Regions from separate parts of the Nocardiopsis sp. M1B1 genome, predicted to be linked through region 1. Evidence: riboswitches for the same ligand, from Rfam matches in the RefSeq annotation. Region 1 holds a riboswitch; the other holds the start of a gene.
The links. A riboswitch is a leader RNA that binds a small molecule or an ion and turns the genes downstream of it on or off. The one in region 1 is predicted to bind S-adenosylmethionine.

Region 1 (11,874 bases):
CAGGTTCTTGACCTTCTCCGCCACGACGCCGCCCTCGAGGCCGGCGTTGATCGCGATCTGCTTGAGCGGCTCGGCGATGGCGCGACGCACGATGTCGGCGCCGATGGCCTCGTCACCCTCCAGCTCCAGCTTCTCGAAGGCCGGGACGCTGGCCTGGAGCAGGGCGACACCACCGCCGGGCAGGATGCCCTCCTCGACCGCGGCCTTGGCGTTGCGGACGGCGTCCTCGATGCGGTGCTTGCGCTCCTTGAGCTCCACCTCGGTGGCGGCACCGGCCTTGATGACGGCCACGCCGCCGGCCAGGCGGGCGAGACGCTCCTGGAGCTTCTCGCGGTCGTAGTCGGAGTCGGTGCGCTCGATCTCGTTGCGGATCTCGTTCACGCGACCGGCGATCGCGGTGGCGTCACCGGCGCCGTCCACGATGGTGGTCTCGTCCTTGGTGACGACGACCTTGCGGGCGCGGCCGAGCATGTCGAGCTCGGTGCTCTCCAGCTTGAGGCCGACCTCCTCGGTGATGACCTGGCCGCCGGTCAGCACGGCGATGTCGCCGAGCTGGGCCTTGCGGCGGTCACCGAAGCCCGGGGCCTTGACGGCGACGGACTTGAAGGTGCCGCGGATCTTGTTGACGACGAGCGTCTGGAGGGCGCCGCCCTCCAGGTCCTCGGCGATGACGACCAGCGGGCGACCGGCCTGGAGGACCTTCTCGACGACCGGCAGGAACTCGTTGTTGTTCGAGATCTTGGAGTTGACGATGAGGATGTAGGGGTCCTCGAGGACCGTCTCCATGCGCTCCAGGTCGGTGGCGAAGTAGGGCGAGATGTAGCCCTTGTCGAAGCGCATGCCCTCGGCGAGCTCAAGCTCCAGCCCGAAGGTCTGGCCCTCCTCGACCGTGATGACGCCTTCCTTGCCGACCTTGTCCATGGCCTCGGCGATGGTCTCGCCGATCTGGGGGTCGCCGGCGGAGATCGAGGCGGTGGAGGCGATCTGCTCCTTGGTCTCGATGTCCTTGGAGAGGTTGCCGAGCTCCTCGTTGATGCGCGCGACGGCGGACTCGATGCCGCGCTTGAGGCTGATCGGGTTGGCGCCGGCGGCGACGTTGCGCAGGCCCTCGCGAACGAGCGCCTGGGCGAGCACGGTGGCGGTGGTTGTGCCGTCACCCGCGACGTCGTCGGTCTTCTTGGCGACCTCCTTGACCAGCTCGGCCCCGATCTTCTCCCACGGGTCCTCGAGCTCGATCTCCTTGGCGATGGAGACACCGTCGTTGGTGATCGTGGGGGCGCCCCACTTCTTCTCCAGGACGACGTTGCGGCCCTTGGGGCCGAGCGTGACCTTGACGGCGTCAGCGAGCTGGTTCATGCCGCGCTCGAGGCCGCGACGGGCCTCCTCGTCGAACGCGATCAGTTTGGCTGCCATTGAGTTCTTGTCCTCCCGTGACCGGGCTGATACGCGATGGGACGAGGCATGCGCCCGCGACGGACGACCGCGGAACCTCCCGGCAACCCTGCTGCCGGGAGCCGCGATCTCGCAGCCTCGATCCGGTTAGCACTCAGTGAAGGCGAGTGCTAACCAGTTCCCTTTTTAGCACTCGGCCCCGGCGAGTGCAAACGATGTGGTCACGATTTCCCGTCCCGGCATTTCCCCATCTACCTGCACAAACACCGTATGACATGCGGGTTTTCCGCGCTGAGCGGACGGAGCCGCGCACCGGTTCCGACCTCTCCCGGTGCGCGGCTCCGGTCCCACTCCGGCCCCGCTCCGCGGCCCCGGGTCAGGAGCTGAGGCGGCGCATCGCCCGTGACCCCCCGGCCAGCGCGGCGACCGCCAGCACCACCGCCACGGCCCAGCCGAGGGCGACCGAGGCGTCCCACTGCCCGGCGAACAGTGCGCGTTCGGCGTCCACCACGTAGGCCACCGGGTTGGCCCGCGAGAGCGCGTACAGCCACGGCGGCGCCAGTTCCATCGGCAGCAGCACGCCGGACAGCAGCATCAGCGGCATGATCAGCGTCTGCACGATGGGCGCGAACACGTAGGTCTGCTTGACCGCCAGGGCCGCCAGGTAGGACAGCGTGGCCAGCCCGGCGCCCAGGACGGCGAGCAGGAGCAGCCCCACGACGGCGCCCGCCGGCGACGCCTCGAACCCGAGCGGCACCACCAGCACGAGGATGAGCACCATCTGCGCCAGCATCATCACCACGTCGCGCAGGACCCGTCCCAGCAGCAGCGACACCCGGCTCACCGGGGTGGCCAGCAGCCGCTCGTGCGCTCCGGAGGACATCTCCGGCAGCAGCCCGAAACCGGCGAACCCGGCTGCGAACAGGCCGAGCATCACCAGCAGTCCGGGGACGAACCACTGCCACGGGTCCTGCCCCTCGGCACCGGCCAGCCCCGTCAGCAGCGGCGCGAACAGCACCAGGTACAGCACCGGTTGCAGCATGCCGAAGAACAGCATCAGCGGCCGGTGCAGGAACGGCCGCATCTGGCGGGCGAAGACGGTCACGGTGTCGCGTACCAGGCCCGGCCCCCGCACCGCGGTCGCCTCAGCCCTCTGCGCCCCGGCCTTCTCCGCCGGGGTCGCGGTCACCTCGTGGGAACTCATGCCCCCTCCTCCCTCAGGCTGCGTCCGGTCAGGGTCAGGAACACGTCGTCCAGGGTGGGCCGCTGCACTCGGACGGAGAGCAGCGGGACCCCTGCCGCGTCCAGCCCGCGCAGCAGCTCGGGCAGCACGGTGTCCCCGCGTTCCACGCGCAGGCGCACCTCGGCGTCGCGCCCCGCTTCCGCGAGCACCTCCGCGGTTCCGGCGGAGGGCGCCCGTTCGGCGACCTCGGCGGCGGTGCGCGCCCGTTCGGCGTCCGGCACGGTGAGGGTGACCAGGTCACCGGAGACCTTGCCCTTGAGCTCGTCGGCGGTGCCGTCGGCGATGACCCGACCGTGGTCGATGACCAGGACCCGCTCGGCCATGTCGTCGGCCTCGTCGAGGTAGTGGGTGGTGAGCACGACCGTGGTTCCCGTCCGGTCGCGCAGCCGGGTGATGTGCTCCCACAGGTTGGCGCGGCTGTGCGGGTCGAGTCCGGTGGAGGGCTCGTCCAGGAACAGCAGCCCCGGCTCGTGGATGAGCCCCATGGCGATGTCGAGGCGCCTGCGCTGTCCGCTGGAGAGCTTGGTGACCTCCCGGTCGGCGGCGGCGCCCAGCTCCAGCTGGTCCAGGAGCCCGTCGGCGCGGCGGCGCGCGGTGCGCCGGTCGAGCCCGTACAGCAGCCCCTGCGTGTACAGCTCCTCCCGGGCCCGCTGGTCCTCTCCGGCGCCGTGCCCCTGGCCGACGAAGCCGATCCTGCGGCGCACCTCGGCGGGAGCGGTGCGGACGTCGTGCCCCGCGACCACGGCGGTGCCCGAGGTGGGTTCGAGCAGGGTGGTGAGCATGCGCAGCGTGGTCGACTTCCCCGCGCCGTTCGGTCCGAGCAGGGCGACCAGCTCGCCCTCCGCGACGTCGATGTCGACGCCGCGGACGGCCTGGACGACCTCCTTGCCGACCCGGAAGTCCCGAGTCAGCCCACGTGTGTGGATCATCCCTCTCCTTATTAAAACTTGAGTACGAGAGAGAGTGTGCACCACGGGGCGAGATATTCAAAGTTTAATAAGAGTCCGGTCCGCGCCCCCGGGAAGGCGGCCCCGGCGACGGAGGCCCGCACGGGCGGGGAAAGCCGAGGCGGCGGAGCCGACGGGAGCGGACGGGCCGCCGGGTCAGCGGTCGCGGGCGGCCGCCCCCGAGGCCGGGGGCGACCCGAAGGCCCCAGGCCTCGGGGGCAGCCCGAAAGCATCGGGGCCGTCGTCGGCCATGGTGTACTCCCCGGCCCGCAGGGAGGCGACGAGTTCACGCGTCCAGCGGGCCTCGGCCCCGAGCGTGCCCCGCCACAGGCCGAAGAGTTCGCGCACGTGCGCGGGCTCGCCCCAGCCCTCGGAGGGCCGCAGCTCCTCGTCGGTCCTCTCCAGCAGCTCCAGGCGCTGTTCCAGCAGCGCGACGACCTCCGCGCGCGGCAGGGCGGGCATGAGGGTGACCGCGGCGAAGAGCATCGCGGGGTCCCCCCTGTGGGACAGCCCCCGGCGGATGAGGCGGTGGAGTTCGGCCTCGCCCTCCTCGGTGATCGCGTAGGAGACGCGGTCGACCACCTCGTCCCCCTCGGCGACGAACTCGCGCAGCCTGCCCTCCTGGGAGAGCTTGCGCAGGGCGTGGTAGATGGAGCCCCACTTGATGTTGGCCCAGTGCTCGGTGCCCCAGTCCAGGAGCTGACGGCCCACCCGGTACCCGTGGGCCTGCCCCTCCATGCGCACCACACCCAGGACCAACAGCCGCGTCGCCGACATCTCCACCCTCGTTCGACCGGAATCCTCTCCAGCCTACGAGCAGGAACGGGGCGGTTCGGCGGGCCGGGGCCGGGCCACTCGGCATCACAGCTTGCGGAAGTACCGCACGACGGGCAGCGCGGTGTAGCCGGCGCGCTCGTAGGTGGCGCGGGCCGGGGCGTGCCCGTCGTCGCCGCCCGTCTCGACCATGGCCACCGCCGCACCCTGCTCGCGGATCCAGTCGGTGGCGGTCCCGGTCAGCGCCGTCCCCACGCCCCGCCCCTGGTGGTCGGGGTCGACGGCGAGCAGGTGGATTTCCCCCATGTCGTCCTCGGGCAGCATCCTGGCGGTGGCGAAGCCCGCGACCGCTCCGTCGGCCTCGGCGACCCACACGCGCTGGTCCCCGGCGTCGACGCTCCCGGCCACCTCGTCGTACTGGCTGCGCCGCCAGTCCGGGACCAGGGCCGGGTAGACCTCCTCGCCCAGGACCCGGCGCAGCGAGGCGTGCACCGGTTCCCACGCGCGCAGTGCCAGAGCGATGACCGCTTCCCTGTCGGACTCCCGGAACAGCCGGATCTCGATGCCCATACGCCCAGGCTAGGGAGCGGCGGTCACGGGCGCACCGGGTTTTCCGGAGCGCCCTCCCGCGCGGGTCACGGAAGACGGCGAAGGGGCGGCCCGGCGCCCTGTCGCGCCGCGACCGCCCCTCACGGCGGGGCTCAGCAGCCCCCGGCGACCGCCGGGATGATGGAGACCTGGGCGCCGTCGGCGACCTCGGTCTGGAGGCCCTTCTCGAAGCGCACGTCCTCGTCGCCGATGTAGACGTTGACGAAGCGGCGCACCTTGCCGCCGTCGTCCAGGATGCGGGCGCGGATGCCGGGGTAGTTGGCCTCCAGGTCGTCGATGACCTCGGCCAGGGTGGCGCCCTCGGCGGTGACCTCGGAGGCGTCGTTGGTGTAGGTGCGCAGGATGGTGGGCACGCGGACGCTGGCGCTCATGGCGGACTTCCTTCTCGTGGGAGATGACGGGTGGTCGGGGCGGCGGGACACGGGCCGAAGCGGAGCGGAGGCCCCGAAAGGCACTGTTCTAGGCCAGACCGGCGTCGGTGAAGGCGCTCAGCGACGGCTTGATCGTGGCGCTCACCCCGGCGTCGACGGCGTTCAGGGTCTTGAGCCCGTCGCCGGTGTTGAGCACGACCGTCTCGGCCTTCGGGTCGAGCCTGCCCTCGCGGACGAGCTTGCGCAGCACGCCGGTGGTGACGCCGCCCGCGGTCTCGGCGAAGATGCCCTCGGTGCGGGCGAGGAGCTTGATGGAGTCGACGATCTCGTCGTCGCCCACGTGCTCCACCGATCCGCCCGTGCGCTTGGCGATGTCCAGCACGTAGGGCCCGTCGGCCGGGTTGCCGATGGCCAGCGACTTGGCGATGGTGTCGGGCTTGACCGGCTGGATGACGTCGATGCCCTTGTCCCAGGCCTGCGCGACCGGGGAGCAGCCCGTGGCCTGGGCGCCGAAGATCCGGTACGGGCGGTCCTCGACCAGGCCGAGCTTGACCAGTTCCTGGAAGCCCTTGTCGATCTTGGTGAGCTGGGAGCCGGACGCGATCGGGACGACGATCTGCTCGGGCAGGCGCCAGCCGAGCTGTTCGGCGATCTCGTAGGCCAGCGTCTTGGAGCCCTCGCCGTAGTAGGGGCGCAGGTTGACGTTGACGAAGCCCCAGCCCTCGCCCACCGGGTCGCCGATGAGCTCGGAGCAGAAGCGGTTGACGTCGTCGTAGTTGCCGTCGATGGCCACGACCTTGCCGCCGTAGACGGCGGCCATGACGACCTTGGCCTCCTCCAGCCCGGCGGGGATGAACACGCAGGACTCGAACCCGGCGCGCGCGGCGGCGGCGCCGACGGCTCCGGCCAGGTTGCCGGTGGAGGAGCAGGACAGGGTGGTGAACCCGAAGGTGCGGGCGGCCTCGACGGCGATGGCGACCACGCGGTCCTTGAAGGAGTGCGTGGGGTTGCCGGAGTCGTCCTTGACGTGGAGGGAGTCCAGGCCCAGCTCGGCCGCGAGGCGGTCGGCCCGCACCAGCGGGGTCAGGCCGGGGGCCATGTTGGGCAGCTCGGCGACGTTGGCCGGGACGGGCAGGAGGGAGCGGTAGCGCCAGATGCTCTTGGGGCCGCTCTCGATGTCGGCGCGGGTGACGGTCCCGAAGTCGTAGGCGACCTCAAGGGGGCCGAAGCAGAACTCGCAGGCGAACCGGGGGGTGAGTTCGTAGCGCTCGCCGCACTCGCGACAGGAGAGCGCGGTGCCGGGGCCGAAGGAGCGGGCGGCGGTGGGTTCGGTGGCGGCAATCGCCATGGCGAGGCGTCTCCCCTCATCTTTCCTGGCGGACACCTTGTCCCCAGGCCGGAGTTGGCACCTGTCCCAGCCGTCCCGCGGGTTCGCGGGTGTCACATGCTGGAATGGTTGCCGGGGCTTCGCAGGGCCGGTCCCTCCACCCCTCTGGATGAGCAATATGAAGTTTTGCGCTGGTCCTGTCGGATCCGCACCGCAACTGTAACGGAGGTGTCGGCCGGTTTTCCACGCCTGGTGACCCGGGTAACACTAAACGGCTCACATGGTGAGACGGTGCTGGTCCGGACCGGTGGGGCGCGCCCCCGGCGCGGCGGCCGTGTGACGCGCACCCTCGTTGACCCGCGCGGGGTTTGGGGCGGCTGTCGACAGGCGAGACATAAGGTGCGACCCCCTTTCACCACCGCCCCGCCCCGACCGCTTTTCTCCGAGAGGACGACCACGTGGACAAGGCACAGATCCTCATCGCCTCCAACAGAGGACCCGTGTCCTTCTCGACCGCCGACGACGGCTCGCTGGAGCATCGGCGCGGCGGGGGCGGACTGGTGTCGGGAATGATCTCGGTCGCCACCGAGATCGACAGCATCTGGGTGTGCGCCGCCCTGTCCGACGCCGACCGGCGGGCCGCGGCGGAGGCGCCGCAGGCCCGGCTGGACCAGGCCCACGACCTGGACGGCATGCGGGTCCACATGCTGGACATCCCCCGGCAGACCTTCGACGGCGCCTACACCGGGGTGGCCAACTCGACCCTGTGGTTCGTGCAGCACATGCTGTACGACACCCCCAACAAGCCGTCCTTCGGCTCGCACTTCCGGCGGACGTGGGAGGACTACACCGCCTACAACAACGCGTTCGCCGAGGCCCTGGTGGCGGGCGCCGCCGAGGGCGCCCGCGTCGCCGTGCAGGACTACCACCTGGCGCTGGTGCCGCGGATCCTGCGCGCGCGCCGCCCCGACCTGCGCATCGCGCACTTCTCGCACACCCCGTGGGCTCCCCCGGAGTACTTCCGGATGCTGCCCGGGCAGGTCGCGCGCGAGCTGTTGGAGGGCATGCTGGGCGCGGACCGGCTGGGCTTCCTCAGCCCGCGCTGGGCGGAGGCCTTCCTGCGCTGCTGCGAGGAGATCCTGCGCGCGAAGGTCGACTTCGAGCGGCGCACCGTGGAGCACGGCGGCCGGGTGGTCGGGGTGGGCGTGCACGCCCTGGGCGCGGACGAGGAGGGGCTGCGCCAGAGCGCCGCCGACCCGGCCGTGGCCTCGCGCCGGAGCACCCTGCGGGACGCGGTCGGCGACACGCGGCTGATCGTGCGGGTGGACCGCACGGAGCTGTCCAAGAACATCGTGCGGGGCCTGGAGGCCTACCGCGAGCTGCTGACCACCCGCCCGGAGTGGCGGGGGCGGGTGACCCACCTGGCGTTCGCCTACCCGAGCCGGGGCGACGTGCCAGAGTACCGGGAGTACACCGACGCGGTGCTGCGGACCGCCAAGGAGATCAACGAGGAGTTCGCGACCCCGGAGTGGACGCCCCTGATCCTGGAGGTCAACGACGACTACCCGCGTTCGCTGGCCTCGTTCCAGATGGCCGACGTGCTGCTGGTCAACCCGATCCGGGACGGCATGAACCTGGTCGCCAAGGAGGGCCCGGTCCTGTCGGAGCGGGACTCGGTGCTGGTGCTGTCGCACGAGGCGGGGGCGGCCGACGAGCTGGGCGGGCACGCGCTGCTGGTCAACCCCTACGACACCGTGGAGACGGCGGAGGCGCTGCACGAGGCGCTGTCGATGCCCGCCGAGGAGCGGCGCAGGCGCAGGGAGCGACTGGCCGAGGCGGCGGTGGCGCTGCCGCCGCGCCGGTGGTTCCAGGACCAGCTGCGCTCGCTGGGCTGAGTTCGGAGGGCGGGGGCGTGTCCGCCGTCGGGAGACGGTACACGCCCCTCGGCCGCGGCCCGGTCGGCCGGAAACCGGTCAGCCGGCGGTGCCCCTCCCGGCGTCCGCCTCGGCGAGGAGCTGCCGGACGATGTCGTTCTTGGCGTCGGCGTAGTCCTGGATGCGGTCCCAGGTCCGCCCCACCAGCTCGCGCTTGACCGCGGTGTAGCGCTCGCGCGCGTCGGCGTCGGCGATGAGGTGGTCGCGGAAGCGGCGCATGCGCTCGGCCTCCTCGCACCCCCGGCTGAACACGTGCAGGTTGAGGTTGACCTCGGAGCCCTTGAACACCCGGTGCTCGTACCAGTCGGGCTCCCTGATCACCAGGGGGTACCCGGCGGCTTCGAGGTCGGGCAGGTAGGCGGCCTCGTCCGAGGAGTCGGCGACGAGGAGCAGCAGGTCCACGCAGGGTTTGGCGGCGAGGCCGGGCACCGCGGTGGAGCCGACGTGCTCGAAGAGCAGCACGCGGTCGCCGAGGGCGGCGCGGATCCTCCCGTCCTCGCGCCGGAACAGGTAGGGCCACTTGGGGTCGTACTCGGAGAGGCGGACGCGCCCGTTGACGAGGTTGCGGAACTCGGGCGCGATCACGGCCCGCGGCTCGCCCCGTGAGGGCAGAGGAGACGCTTCGAGGGGTGACATTCTCCAAAGCCTTGTCGCCTCGGGTGTCCGCGTCAAGCCCGTCCGGCGTTGCTTACATATGCACGCGCAGACGTGACGTCACAGCCCGTCGGGGGTCCGTGACGTGCGGCGACCACGCACCGTGTCCGGTGTCCGGTGTCCGGTTCCGGCCAGGAGGACCGCACGGCGCGCCCGCCGGGCCCCGGTCGGCGGGCGGAACAGCGCCTAGGGTCTGTTTTTTGAACCGGTCTCAGCTTGTGGGGGGTTGGTTCGGGCGCCCACGGGGTTCTGGAGGTGCCGGAGACGGGTTCCCGTGGGAGAACTGCGCCGTAGGCGTCGTTTGAGGGTGGTGGTGGGCGACGGGTGGGCACGAGCGAACCCGTCGTAGGCGCCGCTGTGCCTGCTACAACCCCATTCCCGTTCTCCGGGCGCCCGGACAAGGAAGACACCGCGCCGCAGGCGTCCGTTGAGGGCGGTAGCCCGTCCCGACGCGCAGCGTCCCCGACGGGCGATGGCGGGCGACGGGTGGGCCGAAGCGGAGCGGAGGTCCAAAGAAAACACTGCCTAGTCGGGGAGCGACACCACCAGCACCAGCGAACCCTCCAGTTCGGGCACTCCCCTCAGGTGTCCGAACCGGCGGTCCCAGGTCCCGTCGGCCAGGTCCCGGGACAGGTGGGCGGTGAACCGCTCGTGCACCGCCTCGTCCACGAAGCTCCACGCCGAGCAGGACAGGCGCGCGCCCACCTCCAGCAGGCCCTCCGGCCGCCCGTAGTAGGCCTCGTTGAACCCGTCGGAGCAGTCCAGTGGCACGGGGACGGGCACGACGCTGGTGGCGCCGCCCAGCCCCGCGGCCAGGTCGGCGATCGCCGGGTAGCGGCGGGCCTCGGTGTCCAGGACCTCGGGCGCGTACTCGTGGAGCCAGAAGTCGCGGACCAGGTCCGGGTCGCAGGTGAGCACGGCCACGGGGCCCGTGGTGACCCGCCGGGCCTCGGCCAGCCCGGCCTCCAGGTCGCGCCACTGGTGGACGCTGAACGTGGTCATGGCGGCGTCGAAGGCCCCGTCGGGGAAGGGGAGGCTCTCGGCGACGGCGTCGACCGCCGCGGGCAGGGCGTCCGGGCGTTTGGCCCGCATGCTGGCGGAGGGTTCCACGGGGGTGACCTCACGGTCCAGGGGCTCGTAGGAACCCGCGCCCGCACCGATGTTGAGGACCGTGCGCGCGTCACCGAGCGCGCGGTGCACGGCGGCCGCGATCCGCGGGTCGGGACGGCGGTGGTCGGTGTAGGTGCGGGCGATGACACCGTAGTCGGCGTCGCCAGCGCTGCCGTCGGCCATGCGCGTCATGTGCTTCTCCGCCCTGTCGTGGGCGCCCCGGGGCGGGGTGCCCGGCGGTGAGGACGCTATCCGCCGGGCGGAGCCGGACGCCAGTGCTTAACGGCCCCGCCCTCGGCGCGGGGGTGTGAGCGGTCCCACACGGGTGGCGCCGTGGACCCGCCGGTTACGGCGCGTCCGGAACCGGAACCGGGGCGCGACAGGGACGTCCGGAACCGGGGCGTCCCGGAGAGGGCGCGGGAACCGGGCCGGGGGCCTCCGGGGCCGAGGCTGCGGAACGCGGGCGCGCGGGAGCAGGGGACGACCCGCCACGGCGGCCTCCGGAAGGGGCGCGCGAAAGCCGGGGAAGCCCCGGAAGGGAAAACCGTCCGTGCCCTCCCCCGAGGGGCGGGCACGGACGGCTCCGGTCGCTCAGTCGCGGCTCAGTTGCCGCGCGTCTTGCGGCGGCGTCCGCCCTTGCGTCGGCGGCTGGCGGGCGCGGCCTCCGCGGCGCGCTCGGCGGCGATCAGCTCGTCCTGCTCGCGGCGCTCGGCCTTCACGCCGTAGGGGTCGGCGTTGGAGCGGCGCACCCACACCACCAGGACGAGCACGCCCAGGACCACGACGGCGCCGACGGTGACGAACCACGCCCACGCGGGCACCAGACCCGACTGCTCGCCCTGTCCGGCCAGGTCCTCGTCGATGAGCGGGATGTCCTGGGCGACGCCGGACGCCTGCTGCTCCGCGCTGGGCAGGTGCAGCGCGGGCAGGCCGTCGGGGCCGGGTTGGGAGCCGTCCACCAGGGCGTCGCGGACCTGGTCGGGCCGCAGCTGCGGGTGCTCCGCGCGCATCAGGGCGGCGGCCCCGGCGACCATCGCCGCGGCGTAGGGGGCCCCGGTCACCTCGGTCTGGCCCGGCTCCGGTCCCGACGTGACCAGGTCGGCGCCGGGGGCGGTCAGCGCGATCATCCCGGCCCCGGGCGCGCCCTCGATGAGGGCTCCGTCCTGGTCGGCCCCCGCGACGCTGAGCACGTTGGGGTCCTCGTCCTCCCCCGCCGGGCCGACGACCAGCGCGCCGTTGTCGGAGGCCTCCTGGGTGGCCTCGGCGAGGTCGGGCCCGGCGGGCTCGGGCAGCAGGATGACCTGGGCGCCCTCCTGGGAGGCGAACCGCACGGCCTCGGCGAGCCGGTCCTGCGTGGGCAGCACGAGCATGGTGGCCTCGGGCGCCACGCCCAGGACGCCGCCGTCGGCGTCCCTGCCGTACCCGTGGGCCGCGACCAGCCCGGCCGCGGCGTTGCCCTGCTCGACGTCGCCGCCGTTCTCACCGAAACGCGTGTCCAGCTGGACGTTGTCGA
Region 2 (11,874 bases), 2.8 Mb from region 1:
CACCGGCACCCCGGCCCCCACCAGCAGCTCCATCCAGTGGTCGGCGGGTCGGGAGCGCAGGGTCGCCGACAGTTCGCCGACCAGTTCCTCCCGGTGCGCCACCCGGCCGGGGTTGGTGGCGTAGCGCGGGTCCGCGCCCAGGTCGGGGCGGTCCAGGGCCGCGCACAGCCGCTGGTACAGGGCGTCGTTCCCGGCGGCGACGACGATCTCGGCGTCCGCGGTCGGAAAGGTCTGGTAGGGCACGATCGTGGTGTGCGCGTTGCCGACCCGGGCGGGTTCGGCCCCCGTCACCAGCGCCTGCTGGGTGAGGTTGACCAGGCCGGAGAGGGTGGAGTTGATCAGCGACACGCTGATGTTCTCGCCGCGCCCGGTGACGCGGGCCCGCATGAGCGCGCCCAGGATTCCCACGGCGGCGTTGAGCCCGGTGAGCACGTCGGTCAGGGCCACGCCCACCTTGCTCGCCGGTCCCTCCGCGGGCCCCGTGGTGGCCATGAGCCCGCTCTCGGCCTGCACCACGATGTCGAAGCCGGGGCGCGTCGCGGGCTCGTGCCCGGGCCCGAACCCGCTCACCGAGCAGTACACGACGGCCGGGTTGCGGGCGCTGACGGCCTCGTAGCCGAGCCCGAGCCGGTCGATGACCCCGGGCCGGAAGTTCTGGACGACCACGTCGGAGGCCGCGCACAGCTCCCGGACCGCGGCCAGTCCCTCAGGGTCTTTCAGGTCCACGGCGAGGCTGCGCTTGTTGCGGTTCACCGACAGGAAGTAGGCGGCCTCGCCGTGCCCCTCCGGTCCGGCCTCCCCGGCCCAGGGTGGGCCCCAGGAACGGGTGTCGTCGCCGCGCCCGGGCTGTTCCACCTTGACCACCTCGGCGCCCATGTCGGCGAGCAGCATGGTGGCGTAGGGGCCGGCCAGCACGCGTGACAGGTCGGCGACGCGCACGCCCGCCAGCGGCAGCGGCGCGGCCCCGGTCGCGCTCTCGGTTCCGATCTGGGGTTCGGCCCCGCTTCCGGCCTCGGCGCCGGTTCCGGCCCGGGCTCCGGCGGGGGTCCCGTCCGCGCGCAGGTCGTCGGTCACGGCCGCGCCTCCTCCCCGGACTCGGGGTCCGCGGGCAACTGGTCGCCCTCCCGGAGCTGGACGTAGGTCTCCAGGCAGCGGCGCAGGGCGGTGGTCAGCGCGGCGCCGGACTGGCCCGCGTACCGGGTCTGCACCCGTCGCACCAGTTCGGCGACGTCCCCGGTCACCGACTCCCCCTCGACCAGGGCGCGGAAGAAGTCCCTGGCCAGCTCGGTGAGCAGGGTGGTGTCCGCGGCGACGACGCGCCCGTCGGCGGTGTCCACGGCCAGCACGACGCCGAGCCGCTGGTACTGGGAGTGGCTCGCCACCGAGTCGGGCAGGCGGGCGTAGCCGGACACCAGGACGACCCTGGGATTGCGCAGAACCTGCTGGATACGGTCGTCGCCGTACAAGGTGCACACCTCTCGCTCACGGGCACGCGAAAACTCCGACGCTCTGGAGTCTCGCGCCTGGAGGGCGGCCGGGAGAAACCGGACACCCGCGGCGTGAGGGCAGGCAGGCACAAGTATGTCCCCACCGCGCGCGCCGCTGTCAAGCGGCTCGGTGGTCCGGGCCACATCCCCTCCCCCTGCCGCGGGTCGGAAGGCTGTGTTAGTGTGCCTCGCAGGTCACGAGTACCAGCGTCAAGCCCCGGCTAGCTGGTCGGCAACCCTCCTACCGCGGTGGGGTGCCCCGGGTGAGGACCAGGTCCCGACACGACCGTGTCGGACAAGCGCGGACCCCTGAGGCGTTACCGGAGTGACATCTCCGCGGGTCCCACGACCCACAGGAGAGGTGCTTCCATGACCACTGCCGTTCCCGTCCACGCCGCCCGTTCCGCTGAGCCCCCGGCCGACGCCGCCGCGTGCACCGTCGTCACCTCCGACGAGGGCGTCCCCCTGGTCACCGGCGGACGCGTCGAGTACGCCAACTTCGACTACGCGGCCAGCGCCCCGTGCCTGACCCCGGTGGCCGAGGCCCTGTCCGCCGCGCTGCCCTACTACGCCAGCGTGCACCGCGGCGCGGGCCACCACTCCCAGGTCAGCACCGACGCCTACGAGCGCGCCCGCCGCAGCGTCGCCCGCTTCGTGGGCGCGCGCTCCCGGCCCGCCGACGCCGTGGTGTTCGTGCGCGGCACCACAGACGCCCTCAACCTGCTGGCCCGCTCGGTGCCCGAGGGCTGCACGGTGGTCGTGTTCGAGTCCGAGCACCACGCCAGCCTGCTGCCCTGGGAGCACCCCGCCGCCCGCGCCGGGCGGGTGGTGCGCCTGCCGCTGCCCGCCTCCCCCGAGGAGGCGGTGGAGGCCGCGGCCGCCGCGCTGCGCGGGGCCCCCGAGGGCCCGCGCCTGCTGTGCGTGACCGCCGCCTCCAACGTCACCGGCGAGATCTGGCCGGTGGAGGAACTGGTGGAGGCGGCCCACGCCGAGGGCGCCCGCGTGGTCGTGGACGCCGCCCAGTACGTGCCGCACCTGCCCTTCAGCCTGGAGGGGACCGGCGCCGACTACGTCGCCCTGTCCGCCCACAAGCTCTACGCCCCCTTCGGCTCCGGGGTGCTGGCCGGCCGCGCCGACTGGCTGCGCGAGGCCGCGCCCTACCTGTCCGGCGGCGGGGCCACGCGGCTGGTCGGTGAGCACGACGTGGTGTGGAACGACCTGCCCGCGCGGCACGAGGCGGGCAGCCCCAACGTGCTGGGCGCCGTGGCGTTGGCCGCCGCCTGCGACGCCCTCGCCCCCGCCACCCAGGAACTCCTGCACGTGCGCGAGTCGGCGCTGCTGGAGCGGCTGCGCGCGGGGCTGACGGCGGTCGACGGCGTCACCGAGCTGACCCTGTGGGGCGGGGACCACCCGCGGGTGGGCATCGTGTCGTTCACCGTGGACGGCCTGCCCGCCGACCTGCTGGCCGCGGCCCTGTCCGCCGAGTACGGGATCGGGGTGCGCGACGGCCTGTTCTGCGCCCACCCGCTCACCCGGCGCCTGCTGCCCCGGGGGCACGCTCAGGCGGCGCGGGCGAGCCTGGGGGTGGGCACCACGCGGGAGCACGTGGACCGCCTCGTCGGCGCGGTCGCCGAGCTCGTGGCCCGCGGACCGCGCTGGGAGTACGCCGACTGCGACGGCCGCCTCGCCCCGGTGCCCGACCCCGCGCGGGTGCTCTGACGGCGGCCCCGGGAACGGGTGCGATGGCTGCCCGGAAGGGTTCGGTCGGGCGCCACTACAGCTGGCTGTAGCAGCGGTCGGCGGGTGAGCGGGATGTTTCGGCGGGCCGCGCCTCCGTAGCGTCGGAGACGACACGGCGGGCGGTACACCGGCCGTGTCCAGTCACCCACCGAACCCCGGGAGCAGCCGTGTCCGACGACCCCTACCGCATCGACGCTCCGATCGCCGGAGCCCCGTCGCCCTCCGTTCCGCAGTCGTCCCCCGCGCCCTCCCGACCTCGGCGCACACCCGCCCGCCGGGCCCTGCTGGCCCTGCTCGGGGTCGTCCTCGCCGGGACCGCCACGGCCAACGGCGCGCTGTCCCTGCTCGGCCACGAGCTGATCGGGTCGGCCTTCGGACTCGCGGCGCTGGTCTCGCTCGTCGCGCTGGTCGTCCTGGTCCGCAGGGGCGACCGGTGAGGGGCGCGGAGGAGACAGCCACCGCACCGGCCCCCACCGCACCGGGTTCCGCCGGTCCGGACGCCGACGGCGAGGCCGTCCGGCTCACCGACGTCCACCGCGTGTACTCCGACGGCGAGGGCGTCGTCTCCGCCCTGGCCGGGGTGTCGCTGGGGGTGCCCCGCGGCTCCTTCCTCGCCGTCATGGGGCCGTCCGGATCGGGCAAGAGCACGCTGCTCAACTGCGCGTCCGGCATGGACCGCCCCACCTCGGGCTCGGTGGTGGTGGGCGGCACCGACGTCGGCTCCCTGCGCGAGCCCCGGCGCACCGAGTTCCGCCGCGAGCGGATCGGCTTCGTGTTCCAGTCCTACAACCTGGTGCCCACGCTCACCGCGGAGGAGAACATCACCCTGCCGCTGCGCCTGGCCGGACGGACCCCCGACCAGGGCTGGCTGCGTACGCTCGTCGACCGGACGGGTGTGGGGCGGCGGCTGCGCCACCGGCCCACGGAGCTCTCCGGCGGCCAGCAGCAGCGGATCGCGATCGTGCGCGCCCTGGCCTCCCGGCCCGACATCGTCTTCGCGGACGAGCCCACCGGAGCGCTCGACGGTGCGACCGCCGACAGCGTCCTGAGCCTGCTGCGGGAGGTCGTGGACGAACTCGGCCAGACCGTCGTCATGGTGACCCACGACCCCAAGGCCGCCGCCAGGGCGCACGCCACCGCGGTCATGGCCGACGGCCGCCTCGCCGACGTCCTGCGCGCCCCCTCCGCGGCGGACCTGGCCGGACGCCTGGCCTCCCTGGAGACGGCCGGGGCGGAGGCCGACCGATGACGGCGACCCCCGGACCGGGCCTGGCTTCCGGCTCGGCCTCTGGCTCCGGTCCCGCCTGCGACCAGGGCCTCGTGGGCGGACGCGGCCCCCTCGCGCTGAAGCTGGCGCGCGGCCGTGCCGGAGTGCTGGCCGCCGTCGCCGTCGCGGTCCTGGGCGGATCGGCGTTCGTCACCGTCGGCGGCGTGCTGGCCGACACCGGGCTGCGCTCGTCGGTCCCCGCCGAACGCCTCCGGGGCGCGGACGCCGTGGTCACCGCACCCCAGACGGTCGAGCAGGCCGAGGACCTGGACCTACCCCTGCCCGAGCGGGCCGGACTGCCCGAGGACCTCACCGCCCGGCTGGCCGCCCTGCCCGAGGTCGGCGCCGCCGTCGGAGACGTCGGGTTCCCGGCCGCCGTGCACACCGGGGAAGGGGTCGCCACGGGAGCCGATCCCCGCAGCACCGGCCACGGGTGGTCCTCCGCCGCGCTGCTGGAGGACGCCCCCTCGGAGGGGGAGGCGCCGCGGGGGCCCGGGGAGGTGGTCCTGGACGCCGCCACGGCCTCGGCCGCCGGCGCCGGGGTCGGCGACCGGGTGCGGGTCACCGCGGCGGGGCGCACCGGCGACCACCGGCTCTCCGGGGTGCTGGACACCGGCGCCACCGTGGTCCTGTTCGACGACGAAACCGCCGCCGACCTGGCCGGACGCACCGAGGGCCCGCGCGAGGGCACCGTGGACCTGGTGGGCCTGCGCGCCGCGCCCGGTGTGTCGCCGGAGCGGTTCACCGGGGCGGTGGAGGAGGCCCTGACGGGCGAGGACGCGCTCGTGCTGACCGGGGACCGGATCGGCGACGCCGAGTCCCCGGCCGCCGGAGCCGCACGCGGTGTCCTGGTCGCGGTGGCCGGTTCACTCAGCGGAGTCCTGGTGATGACCATCGGCCTGACCGTCGCCGGAGCGCTGTCGGTCTCCGTGGCCGCCCAGCGCCGCGACCTGGCGCTCCTGCGGGCCGTGGGCGCCACGCCCCGGCAGGTCCGCCGCCTGGTCGCCGCCCCCAACCTCCTCGTCACCCTGGCGGCCCTGCCCTTCGGTGTGGCCGGCGGCTACCCGCTGGCCGGGGTCGCGCTGGACTGGTTCGCCTCCCTGGGCCTCGTGCCGCCGGGTCTGCCGCCGGTGTTCGGACCGCTGCCCGCCCTGGCCACGGCGGTGCTGATGGTGCTCGCCGTGTGGCTGGCCTCGCTGGCCGCGGTCGGCCGGACCGCGTCCGCGCCGCCCACCGACGCGCTCGCCGAGTCCGTGGCCGAGCCCCGCGTTCCCGGCCGGGCGCGGACCTGGACGGGGGCGGCGCTGCTCCTGGCCTCGGTGGGGGCGTCGGTCCCGGCGCTGGTGCTGGGCGACGAGACGGCGGCGGTCGCCCCGGCCTCGGCCGGCCTGCTCGCGGTGGTCGGGCTGGCCCTGGTCGGCCCCGCCCTGCTGCGGGCGGTGAGCGGGGCGCTCGGCCGCCGTCTGCCCGCGCGCTCCTCCGCCCTGACCTGGCTGGCGGTGCGCAACCTGCACGGCCACTCCCACCGGGTGGCGGGTGCGGTCAGCGCGCTGGCGATGCTGGTGGCCTTCGCCCTCAGCCAGGGCTACGTCAACACCACCCTGCTGGCCGCGCAGACGGAGCAGCGCGAGGACGGGGAGCTGGCCGCGAGCACGCTGACGGCGCCCGCGCTCGGCGGGCTTCCGCTGGGGCTGGCCGAGGCCGTCCGGGAGGACCCGTCCGTCGCAGCGGCCGTCACCGCCACGCCGACCGCCCTCGTGTGGACCACCGGGCTGCCGTTCGAGGAGGGGGTGGCGCACCAGGAGACGCCCGCGCTGGTCCTGGGGCCGGGCGCTCCGGAGGTCGTCGACGCGGGCGTCACCGAGGGCGACCTGGGCGCGCTGACCGGCGACACCGTCGCGCTGGGCGCGCGGACCGCGCGCTCCCTCGGAGCGGAGCCGGGGCAGAGGGTGACGTTCCGCATGGGGGACGGGGCCGAGGTCAGCGCCGAGGTGGTCGCGCTGTACGAGCGCGAACTCGGTTTCGGTCCGGTCCTGGTCTCGCGGGACCTGGCCCGGGGACACCTGACCGGGGACCTGCCCGCCGAGTTGCGGGTGCTCGCCGAACCCGGGCGGGAGTCCGAGGTGCGCGAGGTCCTCGACGGCCTGGCCTCGGCCCATCCGGGGGTGGTGGTCGCCGACACCGCCCCGGACGCGGCCGGGAGCGGGCTCGCGGCGAACACGGTGCTCAACCTCGTGGTGCTGCTCTGTCTGGCGGGGTACGTGCTGCTCTCGGTGGCCAACCGCCTGTCCGCCCAGACCCTGCGCCGCCGCGCGGAGACGGACGCGCTGCACGCCGTGGGCATGACCCCCGCGCAGGTCCGGTCGCTCCTGCGCAGGGAGGCCGCCCTGGTCGCGGTCGGCGCGGTCGTCGCCGGTGTCCTGGCCTCGGCGGTCCCGCTCGCCTTCGCGGGGATGGGGCTCCTGGGCCGCCCGTGGCCCGGCGGCCCGCTCTGGCTGCTGCCCGCGACCGTGCTGGTGGTCGCGGTGGTGTCCTGGCTGTGCGCGGAGTTGCCCGCGCGGAGGCTGACCGCTGACCGGTGACGCGCCGGGGCCGGGGCCTGACGGGCTTCCCCCGTGAGCGGTCCTCCGCGCTGAGTGGCGTTCCCGCGGGACCCGCCTCCGTCTGGGAGCCGTCTCCGTCCGGGAGCGGCCTCCCGGTGGGGGCGGCCTTCTGATTGGGGCGGCCTCCGCCCGGGAGAGGTCCTCGTGACGGAAGGGCGGTCGCCTCCGTCGGGTGTGACGCCTTGGGACCGGCGGCCGGGGGCGCGGGGGATCCCCTCACCGACCGGGACCGTTTCCCGGGAAGCGCGGCAGAGAAGCGCTTTCCGGGATGACCCGGCCGTGTCGTAGGGCTTTCCCGGGAACACGGGGCGGTGACCTGCCGGAATCGTGGGGGAGCGTGGCGTGACGCACGCTCCCCGTCCGCGGGGCCGAGTTCGTTTACCAGAAACACTTGCGCCCCAGGAGTTCTCAAAGGGCGAAATAGGGCGCATAACACCCATGTGTGTGCTGAGGATCACTTTCACAGGGGGTACCATCGGGCCCTGACGGCATGGCGCGACGCTGTCCGGGCCCGACCGGCCCGCCCCGCCGAGCGTCTGCCTCCCGCGAGCGAACCGGCTGGGGGAGCGTGAACGTGACCAACGTCCGAGGGCCCGAGACGGGTCGGCTCACGGCCGTGTTCCGAGGACGCGGGTCCGTGCCCGTCCCCGGCCAGCGGCCCGGTGTGGTCGACCTCGGCTCCCGCGCGGGCGTGCGCCCCGACCCCCGGCACGCCGAGCACACCCGCCTGCACCAGGCCTTCCTGGGGCGCGTGGTCGACTACCTGTCCGTCGACGCGGGCGTGCGCCAGTTCGTCGACTGGGGGTGTCCGGTGCCCGGAACCGCCGAGCGCGTGCACGCCGCCGCCCCCGACGCCTCCGTCGTCCACGTCGCCCCGCACGGCGCGGCGGGCATGCTCTCCACCGCCGGGGCCTCCGTACTCTCCGGCGACGGCTCCGGCACGGACACGCTCCTGCGCCGCCTCGGCACCTCCGGGCTCGTCGACTTCGACGAGCCCGTCGCCGTTCTGATGACCCGCCCCTTCACCGCGGACGACCCGCCCGCCCGGATCGACGCCCTGCACGCCCTCATGCGCGGGGGCGGCTACCTCGCCCTCACCTCTCCGGCGCCCCGCGCCGCGGTGGAGCGCGCCTTCGACCCCTTCCAGCCCATCGAGCCGGGCGTGGCCGACCTGCGGTGGTGGCCCTACCCGGACGAGGACGTGTCCGACCCGGGCACCGGCGTCCTGGCGGGGCTGGGCCGCGCGCCCGGGCTCCGGGGAGGCGCGCGCGGGTGGCGGTGAACTGGACCGGAGAGGTCCTGGCCCAGCTGCGGTTCTACTGGGACTTCTCCCTGTGGCCCCGCCTGGAGGGGCTCACCGACGAGGAATTCCACTGGGCTCCGGTGCCCGGGGCCTGGACCGTGCGCGAGGGACCGGACGGGCGCCACCGGCCCGACACGGCCGTCCCCGAACCCGAACCGCCGCCGGTGACCACCATCGCCTGGCGGCTCGGGCACATCGTCGTCGAGGTCCTGGAGACCCGCGTCAACTGGCACTTCGGCGACCGCACCGCCACGCGGGAGAACGCCGACTGGCCCGCGACCGCCGCCGAGGCCCGGCAGCGGCTGCGCCACGCCTACACCGCCTGGACCGGGCACGTCCAGGAACTGGACGAGAGCGGCCTGGCCGCGCCGGTGGGCGGCGCCGAGGCGCCCCAGTGGGAGGACTTCCCGATGGTCGCCCTCGTGCTCCACGTCAACCGGGAGGTCATCCACCACGCGGCGGAGGTGGCCGCGCTGCGCGACCTGTACCGCGCGCAGTACGGCCGCTGAGCCCAACGGCCGTTCCCGTCGGACCCCGGGCTGGGCTGCCCCGGCCGAGGCCCTCGACAGGTTCCCCGCCGCGACGACCGCCCGACCCCGAGGTGCTCGAACCCGCCACGAGTACAGGGTCACCGCGGACCAGACCCCGTGTGTCACACCGGTGACACTTTCGGACGGGCGGGCCCCGATGCTCCCCCGGACGGCCCCGACACCGCCTAGACCACGTGCAGCGGGTCCATCCGCACCTGCGCCAGGTGCTCGTCGCGGCGCGCGCTGCGCGCCGAGGCCGCCACCTTGAGCGACCGGGACAGCGCGCCCACCCCGACCCGGGGCACCCGCAGCAGCGCCCGCTCGGTGGGGTGGGCGCCGTCGGGGCCGACCGCCCGGTCCGCGCCCACCGGCACCGGCCCCAGGAGTTCGGCGCCCTCGGGCAGTTCGATCTGGTCGAGCAGTTCGCGCACGTGCTCGGGAGCGCCGGTGACCGAGGCCATCGCCACCGCGGGGGGGAACCCCAGCTCACGGCGCTCGGCCAGCTCGCGCTCGGCGAAGCCCGTCGGGTCCCACCGCACGAACGACTGCACCACCGGCAGTGAGGCGTCGGCCGACACCACCACCGTGCCGCCCGGCCGCACCAGGGCGCCCGCGTTCAGCCAGCGACGCAGGGCCTCCTCCGAGGCGCGCAGGTCCATCCGGTTCAGCAGCGCCCAGCCGTCCAGCAGGACCGCCGCCGCGTACCCGTTGTCGGCCACCGGTTCGGCCCCCGGGGTGGCCACCACCAGCGACGGCGCGTCCGCCACCCGCGACAGCACCTCCTCGCGGCCCGAGGTGCGCACGGTCAGCGAGGGGAACGCCCGGCCCAGCTCCTCGGCGGTGCGGCGGGCGCCCACCACCACGGCGCGCATGCGGGTGACACCGCACTCCGGGCACGCCCACTGCCCGGCGACCCGGCCGCACCAGCCGCACGAGGGCATGGCGTGCGAACCGCGCACGGCAAGCGGGCCCCGGCAGGAGTCGCAGCGCGCGGGCTCGCGGCACCCGGCGCAGGCCAGCGTGTTCAGGTAGCCCCGGCGCGGAACCTGGAAGAGCACCGGACCGGTCCGCGCGGCCTCGCGGGCCGCGCGCAGGGCCACGCTCGGCATGCGCGCCGACCGCGCCGCCTCGTCGCGGGCCAGCTCCCGGTCGTCCCCGGCCGCCCGGACCACGGGCGCGCGGCGGCGCAGGGTCGCCCGGTCGGCGGTCAGCGGGTGCGCCCACCCCGACTCCACCAGCAGCTGGGCGTCGGTGGTGCGCGTGTGCCCGCCGATCAGGGCACCTGCCCCGGCGCGGTGCGCGCGCATCGACAGCACCGTGCGCGCGTGCGGGTAGGGGGCGTGCGGGTCGGCGTGCACGTCGTCGCCGTCGTCCCACAGCACCACCAGCCCCAGGTCGCGCACCGGCGCGAACACCGCCGCGCGCGTGCCGACCACGACCCGGACCCCGCCGCGCAGCACCGACAGCCAGCGCCGGTAGCGCTCGGCCGGTCCGAGGTCGGCGGTGAGCGCCGCGTACCTGCCCCCGCCCAGGCGCTGTTCCAGGGCGTGGTCGACGGCCTGCACGTCGCGGCCGTCGGGCACCACGATCACGGTGCCGCGCCCGGCGGCCAGGGTCTGCGCGGCGGCGACCGCCACCGCGTCCGCCCACCCGGTACCGGGCAGGGCGTTCCACACCGCGCGGGCGGGCTGGCCCGCGCGCAGCGCGCGCAGGAACGAGGGACCCTCGGGGTAGTCCGCCCAGGGGCCGGGGTCGGGGTCGGGGTCCGCCCCGGCGGCATCCTGTGCCGCTTCCGCACCGGAGGGCGTGTCCGTCACGGTTGCGGACACCCGTGGGGCGTCGGCGGCGTTCGGCGCGGTGTCGGGGACCGCCCCGGGCTGAGTGTTGTGCGGGACCGCTCCGGACGGGGTGTCGCCCGGGTTCTCACCGGTCGCCGTCGTCCCGGGGGCCGCGCTGGGCCCTGCTGTCTCCGGATTCACACTGGTTCCCGACGCCTGCGGAGGCGTGCCGGGCCCGCTCGCCCCCGAGGCGGTGTCGTTCGGGCCCGCTCCGGTCGCTCCGGTCTCCGGGGGCGGGGCCTGCCCGGGTGCCTTCGGGACCGCCCCGGAGGGGGTGCCGCCCGGGTTCTCCCCGGTCACCGCCGTTCCGGGGGCCGCACCTGACCCCGCTGTCTCCGGGGGTGCGCTGGACCCTGACGTCGCCGGGTCCGCACCGACCCCGGTCGCCTCCGCAGACGCGTCGGCCCCCGCTGCCTCTGCTGCCTCCGCGGCCTTGGCCGCCTCCTTCTCCACACGGGCGTGGCGGGGCGGCACCGCCAGGCGCAGCACGTCGCTCAGCGTGCCCGCGTAGCGGTCGGCGACCGCGCGGGCCAGCCCCAGGATCTCGGGGGTGAGCACGGGTTCGGGGGAGACCACCGCCTCCAGGTACGCCAGCCGCCCCGAGAACTCCGAGGTCTCCACCCGCTCGGCCAGGAAGCCGCCCAGCTGGCGGTTGTTGAACCGCACCTTCACCCGGCAGCCGGGCACCGCCGCCTCGTCCATGTCGGCGGGCACCCGGTAGTCGAAGTACCGGTCCAGGTGGGGCAGCGGGGTGTCCACGACCACGCGCGCGACGGGCAGCCGCTCGGCGGGCCCGCGTGGGGCCGGGCGGCGGGACCTGCTTGCCGCCCGAGCCGTGGCCTTCTCCTGTTCCGGAAGGTCGAAGAGGACCCCGTCGGGCTGACCGGGCTGCGCTGTCATCCTCCTCTGTCTACCAGAACCGTGCGACACCGCCCCGCGCACCGGGCGGCGCGGCCCGGCGCCACTGGTAGAACTGGGGAACCGACAGACCTCGGTGGAGGGGAACCCACGTTGAAGCTTGTCTTTGCCGGAACACCGCAGGTGGCGGTACCGTCCCTGCGCGCACTGATCGACTCCGGCCACGAGGTCGCCGCCGTGGTCACCCG

Region 2: it holds a riboswitch for S-adenosylmethionine, as region 1 does, so the genes downstream of both, ACSTA4_RS08440 (aminotransferase class V-fold PLP-dependent enzyme) here and thrC (threonine synthase) in region 1, are expected to answer to the same signal.

Annotation. Positions count from the first base shown of each region.
Region 1 is NZ_CP196194.1:6,033,589-6,045,462, forward strand. Features, by position in the region: gene groL (chaperonin GroEL) at 1-1,413, opposite strand, end outside; gene ACSTA4_RS26145 (ABC transporter permease) at 1,769-2,596, opposite strand; gene ACSTA4_RS26150 (ATP-binding cassette domain-containing protein) at 2,593-3,564, opposite strand; gene ACSTA4_RS26155 (PadR family transcriptional regulator) at 3,739-4,359, opposite strand; gene ACSTA4_RS26160 (GNAT family N-acetyltransferase) at 4,444-4,926, opposite strand; gene ACSTA4_RS26165 (ubiquitin-like small modifier protein 1) at 5,058-5,336, opposite strand; gene thrC (threonine synthase) at 5,425-6,684, opposite strand; SAM riboswitch class I at 6,698-6,839, opposite strand; gene ACSTA4_RS26175 (alpha,alpha-trehalose-phosphate synthase (UDP-forming)) at 7,122-8,558, shown strand; gene ACSTA4_RS26180 (GrpB family protein) at 8,637-9,233, opposite strand; gene ACSTA4_RS26185 (class I SAM-dependent methyltransferase) at 9,777-10,553, opposite strand; gene ACSTA4_RS26190 (S8 family serine peptidase) at 10,964-11,874, opposite strand, start outside.
Region 2 is NZ_CP196194.1:1,950,381-1,962,254, forward strand. Features, by position in the region: gene ACSTA4_RS08430 (CaiB/BaiF CoA transferase family protein) at 1-1,074, opposite strand, end outside; gene ACSTA4_RS08435 (DUF3870 domain-containing protein) at 1,071-1,466, opposite strand; SAM riboswitch class IV at 1,681-1,795, shown strand; gene ACSTA4_RS08440 (aminotransferase class V-fold PLP-dependent enzyme) at 1,857-3,206, shown strand; gene ACSTA4_RS08445 (hypothetical protein) at 3,395-3,664, shown strand; gene ACSTA4_RS08450 (ABC transporter ATP-binding protein) at 3,661-4,476, shown strand; gene ACSTA4_RS08455 (FtsX-like permease family protein) at 4,473-7,076, shown strand; gene ACSTA4_RS08460 (SAM-dependent methyltransferase) at 7,672-8,379, shown strand; gene ACSTA4_RS08465 (DinB family protein) at 8,370-8,909, shown strand; gene ACSTA4_RS08470 (primosomal protein N') at 9,116-11,668, opposite strand; gene fmt (methionyl-tRNA formyltransferase) at 11,780-11,874, shown strand, end outside.